2 regions of the Fenollaria sp. genome follow, and region 2 is predicted to be linked to the other one. Evidence: predicted binding sites of a transcription regulator. Region 2 holds the regulator's gene; the other holds the start of a gene.
What was found. The regulator NrdR, encoded in region 2, represses ribonucleotide reductase genes. The targets are predictions, from matches to a motif close to CACNANATNTNGTG.
Positions count from the first base shown of each region.

Region 1 (3,442 bases), on a different contig from region 2:
GAGCAAAATCAGTCGCGTGCTCGTCAGTATGAGTAGTATGGCGAACTAGATAAGTCGCTTCATATAGACCGATGTATCCTAAAGTTACAGTCGCATAACCATTCTCAAGAAGTGGTCTGATTGGCTCATGCTCTTCAAGTCTTGCGATAGCGCCGTGTCTCCAGTGAATTGGAGATGAATCGCTTGTAACGTTCTTTAATATATCGTATCTAAGTAGACAAGCCTTTCTACAAAGGTCAAGCCTCTTGTCAAGAATTTCAAAAAATTTATCTTCGTCGCCGCCGCTAACTATAGCTATTTGCGGTAAATTTAGAGAAACAACACCCATGTTGAATCTACCGTCAAATTTGTAATTGCCGTCCTTATCCTTCCATGGCGATAGAAAGGCTCTGCAGCCCATAGGCGCAAAAACATTGCCTTCGTAATTTTCTCTCATCTTTTTAGCAGAGATATAGTCAGGATACATCCTCTTAGCAGTACATTTTATAGCAGTTTGAGTTAAATAATAGTATTTTGAATCCTTGTGAATATTATTTTCATCAAGCACATAAACAAGCTTTGGAAAAGCTGGTGTTACATAAACACCACATTCGTTCTTGATGCCTTGAATTCTTTGCTTTAAAATCTCTTCGATAATCATAGCAAGCTCTTTTTCGTACTCAAAACCTTCATCTTCCATGTGCATGAAAAGAGTAACGAAAGGCGCTTGACCATTCGATGTCATAAGAGTATTTATTTGATATTGTATAGTTTGTATACCACTTTCAAGATCCCTTTGAGTAAGTTTTCTTGCTAGCTCGTCTTGCTTTGAGCTGTCATCAAACATTTCCTTAGCAAGCTTTAAATTCTTTTCGTAGCTGCGTCTTAAGTACTTTGCAAGACATTTTATGTCAATGGATTGTCCACCATATTGGTTTGATGCGATTTGAGCAATTATTTGCGTCATGACATTACAAGCAACTTGGAAAGATCTTGGGCTTTCGATAAGTTTACCGTTAACAACAGTGCCGTTGTCAAGCATGTCCTTCATATTAACAAGGCAGCAGTTAAACATTGGTTGAATGATGTAGTCCATATCGTGCAAATGGATGGAGCCTTCATCGTGCGCTTGAAGAAGGTCATCATCAATCATAAGTCTTCTAGCAATATCCTTAGATACTTCGCCAGCAATCAAATCCCTTTGAGTAGATGCGATGTGAGCATTTTTATTAGAATTTTCTTTCATTAAATCACTGTTTTTTCTATCAAGAAGACCGATAATGCTCTCGTCAGTAGTATTAATCTTTCTTTTAAAAGCTTGAACAGCCTTGTAATTTTCATAACTTCTAGCAGTAGCCGGATTTTTGTTCTCGATAAGCTTGTAGTAAACCTTGTCTTCGATATCATAAATCGAAAGAGGTCTCTCAGCTACAACAGCTTCCCTTTTAATTTCGTCAGCTATCTTTTCAGCAAGACCTTCTTCATATACCCCAGTTGAAGAATTCATCGCTTTTTTAATAGCTACAACAATCTTAGATTCGTCAAATGGCACTTTTTCGCCGCTTCTCTTGAATATATACATCTTTTACCTCCACAATATTTTGATTGCTTCTCCTCTTCGCAAATATTATTATACTACATATAGTGGCGATTGGCAATAGTAAATTCGGATTAAATTATTAAGATTTCTTCATATTTTTTCTTGTAATGAAGCGATGAAAACGTTGAATATAGTTTTCATAAAAAAAGAAGGCATAAGCCTTCTTTAATAAAATTATTTTATTAGTAACCAGTCCTCTTCTATCATGCCTTTGTAGCGTCTCACATATTCGTGAGTATTAGTTGCCTCAACCATATCATTATATCCCCAGAATGTTTCGTCAAGGTCGATAAATCTCTTTAGCATCAAGGCGTTTTTGCATTTTGCAAGTGACATTGCATCGTAGTTTCTTTCGAATATTTTATTTAGTATAACTGCTGCTTCGGCTCTTGTGATGTCAGCGTCTGGTCTGAATAATCCATCTGGATAGCCTGTGATTCTCTTTGCTTGATATTCACTACCTATTGCTCTTTCTGCCCAATGTCCTTTTACGTCTATAAATGGCGCTTCGCCATATGGCTTGTTATCTATTGTAGATATCATTTGAGTAAATTCTGCTCTGGTGATAGGCGCATTTGGTCTGAATCGTCCGTCTGGGTAGCCTTTCATTATGCCTCTTGCTACAACTGAGTTGATGGCTTTGTTGTACCAAGAGCTTTCTGTGTCTTTGAAGTTTGGTTTTGCTGATGAGCCGATGGCTTCGATGTTTAGTAGTCTTGCTAGCATCGCTGCTGCTTCTGCTCTTGTGATGTTGCCGTTTGGTCTAACTGTTCCGTTCGGATAACCAAAGATATAGGCTTTGTGTTCTTCGCCTCTAATTTCTTCTGGTTCTTCATGTTTTTCTATTTCTGCTTTTTTCCAAATTGCATATAAAATTGTGTCCGAATAAATTCTTTCTTCTGGTTTTACTTCGTCAAGATGTTTTCTATCGTAGCTCCAGCCTCTAAAGATGTATCCTCTTCTGCGTGGAATATATAGATATGGAGCGATTAGCTCTCCTTCTTCTACTTCATGATCTGTAATTTCTCCACCGCGATAGTTTTCGTCTAGTGTTAGGATATATTTATTTGGCTCTTGTGGTGTTGGTGCTGTTTTATCTTCTTCCCAAATTGCAACGAATAAAAAGTTTGACTTTAATGTAACCTTTTCTCCAGGCTTATACATTCTTTCAAACGAAAGAATTTCTTTTTTAACTTTTTCTATAACAAACTTTAAAATTTCATCTATATTGCCACCAGGAATGTATCTTGTGCCTTTCCAGCCCAAGAATTTGTAGCCATCTCTCTTAGGCGCTTGTAATATAATAAATTCTGCACCTTTATCTTCGCCGTTCTCTTTAACTCTATCTTTTTCAGTCACCTTTATATCCTTTGGATTAGCTTCATTTGCAAATTCTCCGCCATTTGGATCAAAATAGGCTCTTATTTTTGTATTTTTAAAATTAACATCATAATTATTTAGTAGTGACTTAGACATATTTTGTTTGCCAAATCTCTCCGTAAAAGTATTTTCAACGAAGCCTAAAAATTTATATTCTTCATAATTATCTGGTGAATCAGCAAAGCCACTTAATGCTAAATTATCTTTAAATAAAGTATCATTACTTATGCTTAAGTTTCTATACCCTTTTTCCTTAAGAACACCTTTATCAACATCGCTTCCATATCCCTCTATTTCATATAGATATGGTATTGTATATATAGCTCCTCCTTGTCCTAAGCCACAAATATTTCCTATAAATTTTGTGCCTTCAGAAATTTCTACACTTATATTGTCCTTCAAAGACTGTATGTCTCTGTTTGCATCATTATGTCTATTAACACCATTGATACTTAATGCTCCTCCTGAGCCATAAGCATAATT
Region 1 is NZ_JBXXYC010000005.1:4,174-7,615, forward strand. It holds gene nrdD (anaerobic ribonucleoside-triphosphate reductase) at 1-1,561, opposite strand, end outside; gene AC2UOP_RS04770 (S-layer homology domain-containing protein) at 1,754-3,442, opposite strand, start outside.
Region 1: a site for NrdR is predicted at 1,613-1,626, ahead of nrdD (anaerobic ribonucleoside-triphosphate reductase). Genes of this name have one in related genera too.

Region 2 (3,442 bases):
GACCTATCATTATAGAGTAGGTCAAATATTCCCATCATTATCCTGGCCATAAATTGGTCAGGATTTTTCTTTATAAATCATTTCAAATCTGTTAAATCTCTTGTAAATCTAAATCTTTTAATGTATAATTATAATGTTAAAATTAAAAAGATATAAAATATATAGGAGTAAAATGATGAAGATAAAAAGAATAACAAAAATTAATATATTTGTACTTTTACTAGTCTTAAGCGTGCTAACACTTATTTTAAGTTTTAAAAATACAGCTTATGCTGAAGAAAGTAAAGAGACTGAGGAAACTAAAGAGAATGAGAAAAGTAAAGAAGAAAAAGATACTAAAGAGACTAAGGACGATGGCTTTGAATTTAATGGTGCCAAACTTAAATTTATCACAGGAACTTTTGATGGCAAAGACAGTTTAGATATTGATTTTCCAATTGAAATAAAAGATGCAAACGCTGAGTATATCGATGAAAAAGCAAAAATAATCAATACAGAAAAAAAAGCTTTTACTCTTAAAAATCCAAACATACTTGTTTTAAATAACGGTGAAAAATACTATGTAATCACAGCCATCAACGCATATAAAGATGTTCAAGACAATATTATTGATAAGGTAAATATTGATAGTGAAATTTTATATGACAAATCAAAGCTACAAATAAAATTAAAGCTAAAAGATATAAAAGATGAACAAAAAAATATTAAATATAGCATTTGTTACGCTAGCATGGATGAAAAAGCTTTTCAAACGCCTGAAGCATTTAAGCTTGTTGATTCGAAATTTAGAATTTCTAAGCACTGTATAACACCTGACGGATACTTCTACCAAATGAATCCGCGCTCAGTGCCATACAAAGAAAGCTATTTCTTTATGCAAGGCGCTATATACATTGCAAACACTCTTTTAGATGTTATTGATAGTAAATTTGCTCAAGTGATAACAGCAAAACTTGTTGATGACACAGCGAAAAAGCTAAATGAAGATGGCTACTACCCTATTCCTTATAGAAGTGAGTGGCTAAAGGCTGACTACAACATAGGTAAAGGCTACTTCGACACGAGATGGAATCTTGATTACGCTTACATTTGCTTAAGAATGTATAGTATGTTTAAGGATGAAAAATATATAAATATCGCGGACAAAGTTTTAACTTATTATAAGAAATATGCTGAGCAAAATGCGATTAAAGTCCCATATATCGACGATGCATTTCTAGTTATGGACTACGGTGCTGAATATTACATCGGCATGACGCACTCATCACTAAACCATCACTTAATGGGTCTAAAGGCTTTAATGTATGAAGATATACTAAAAAAAGAAAATAATAACGGCGCATTTATTAAAAAGATGATAAAAGGTGTTGAGGCAACTTGCGATATGTGGATTAAAAAAGATGGCAATCTTGAATACGCAAGATTTGTTGATGGTACTTATGGACTAAAAGATTATCCAGATTTAACTCTAAATGATTTAAAGGACTGTCAAGCACTTCATGAAAATCTTTATAAGTGCAAAAATGCAGTTTTTGAAAAACTGATAAATTCAAAACAAAAATGGTACGACAATGTATATCTAAAAAATAAATAAATATGTTTATAGACAAAAGATGCCTTTCCTGGAAATCCAAGAAAGGCATTCTTTATTTTAATTGTTTTGTTCGTCTATTATCTTTTGGAGCTCTTTCATAAATGACTGAGTATCTTTAAACTCTCTATATACTGAAGCAAATCTTACATAAGCTACTTGATCTATCTCTTTAAGGCCTTGCATGATAAGCTCACCTACTTCATTTGATGAGACTTCTTTTTTCATAGTACTCATAAGCTTTTCTTCAACACTATCTGCCAAGCCTTCAATTTGGCTTAAGCTAACAGGCCTTTTTTCGCAAGATTTGATTACGCCCTTTAATATCTTACTTCTGTCAAATGTCTCTCTGTCTCCGTTTTTCTTGACAACTATTAAAGGTGTTTCTTCAATTTTTTCGTATGTTGTAAATCTTTTTTTACAGCGAAGACACTCTCTACGTCTCCTAATCGCAGTACCCTCATTAGTAGGTCTTGAATCTAGTACTTTTGAATCTTCGTAAGAACAAAAAGGACACTTCATAATTAATTATTCTTTAAAAAATCAGGTACTAATAAAGAATCGTCGAAGCTTGAAGTATTTTCACTTCTCTTTTCTTCGTGCTTTTCTTCTACTTCTTCAGAATCCTTGTTTGAATCTTTTTTAGCAGGTTTAGATCCATCTTCAAATTCTGTAGCGATAACAGTTATCTTAATAGAATCGCCAAGGCTTTCATCGATACCAGCACCGAAGATGATGTTTGCATCGTCAGCAACCGATTGTCTGATTAAGTCTGCAGCTTCATTTACTTCGAACATACCAAGGTCAGTACCACCAGTGATATTTAATAGAACAGACTTAGATCCTTCTATAGATGTTTCTAGTAATGGTGACTTGATTGCAAGCTTAGCTGCATCTGTTGCTCTGTTGTCTCCTTGAGCAAAACCTATACCCATGTGAGCAATACCCTTTTGTTCCATGATAGTCTTAACGTCAGCAAAGTCAAGGTTAATTAGGTTTGGTACACTAATTAAATCAGATATACCTTGTATACCTTGTTTTAATACTTCGTCAGCCATGATGAATGCATCTTTTAATGATGTTTTCTTGTCAGCTATTTGAAGAAGTCTATCGTTTGGTATAGTTACTAGTGTGTCAACTACTTCTAGTAATTGGCTAATACCTTGAGATGCGTTTTTAGCTCTCTTCATACCTTCAAAACCAAATGGTCTTGTAACAACGCCTACAGTTAATATGCCTTGTTCCTTAGCTAATTGCGCAATGATAGGTGCAGCACCAGTACCTGTTCCACCGCCCATACCAGCTGTGATAAATACCATGTCAGTGCCTTTAAGCATTTCAGTAATGCCTTCTTTATCTTCAAGAGCTGCTTGTGAGCCAACTTCTGGATTTGCTCCAGCGCCTAAGCCCTTTGTAACCTTATCTCCTATTTGAATCTTATTTTGTGCCTTTGATGATGCTAAAGCTTGTCTATCTGTGTTAACAGCTATAAACTCAACGCCTTTTACGCCTGCATCAACCATTCTGTTAACAGCGTTGTTTCCTGCTCCACCAACACCTATAACTTTAATTTTGGCAAATTGGTCAATTTCTACATCAAAATCAATCATTTACGAATCCTCCTTTTATACTAAGTATTTAATTATTTACTCTATTACTTATATTCTACCACAAAAATTACATTTTGTTTAGTATTTTTCTTCTAATTGTTGCAAAATTGTTAAAAATTCTTCCTCCGAAGACGAAAATCGCTGCATAATATATAGGTATACTAAGAATATCTCCAAGCCAAGTTAATAACGCAGCTATAATCGAATTACCTATAAGGCCTGATAAAAATAGTTTATTGTT
Region 2 is NZ_JBXXYC010000001.1:563,191-566,632, forward strand. It holds gene AC2UOP_RS02780 (SHOCT-like domain-containing protein) at 1-20, shown strand, start outside; gene AC2UOP_RS02785 (hypothetical protein) at 176-1,594, shown strand; gene nrdR (transcriptional regulator NrdR) at 1,652-2,113, opposite strand; gene ftsZ (cell division protein FtsZ) at 2,116-3,201, opposite strand; gene AC2UOP_RS02800 (small basic family protein) at 3,269-3,442, opposite strand, start outside.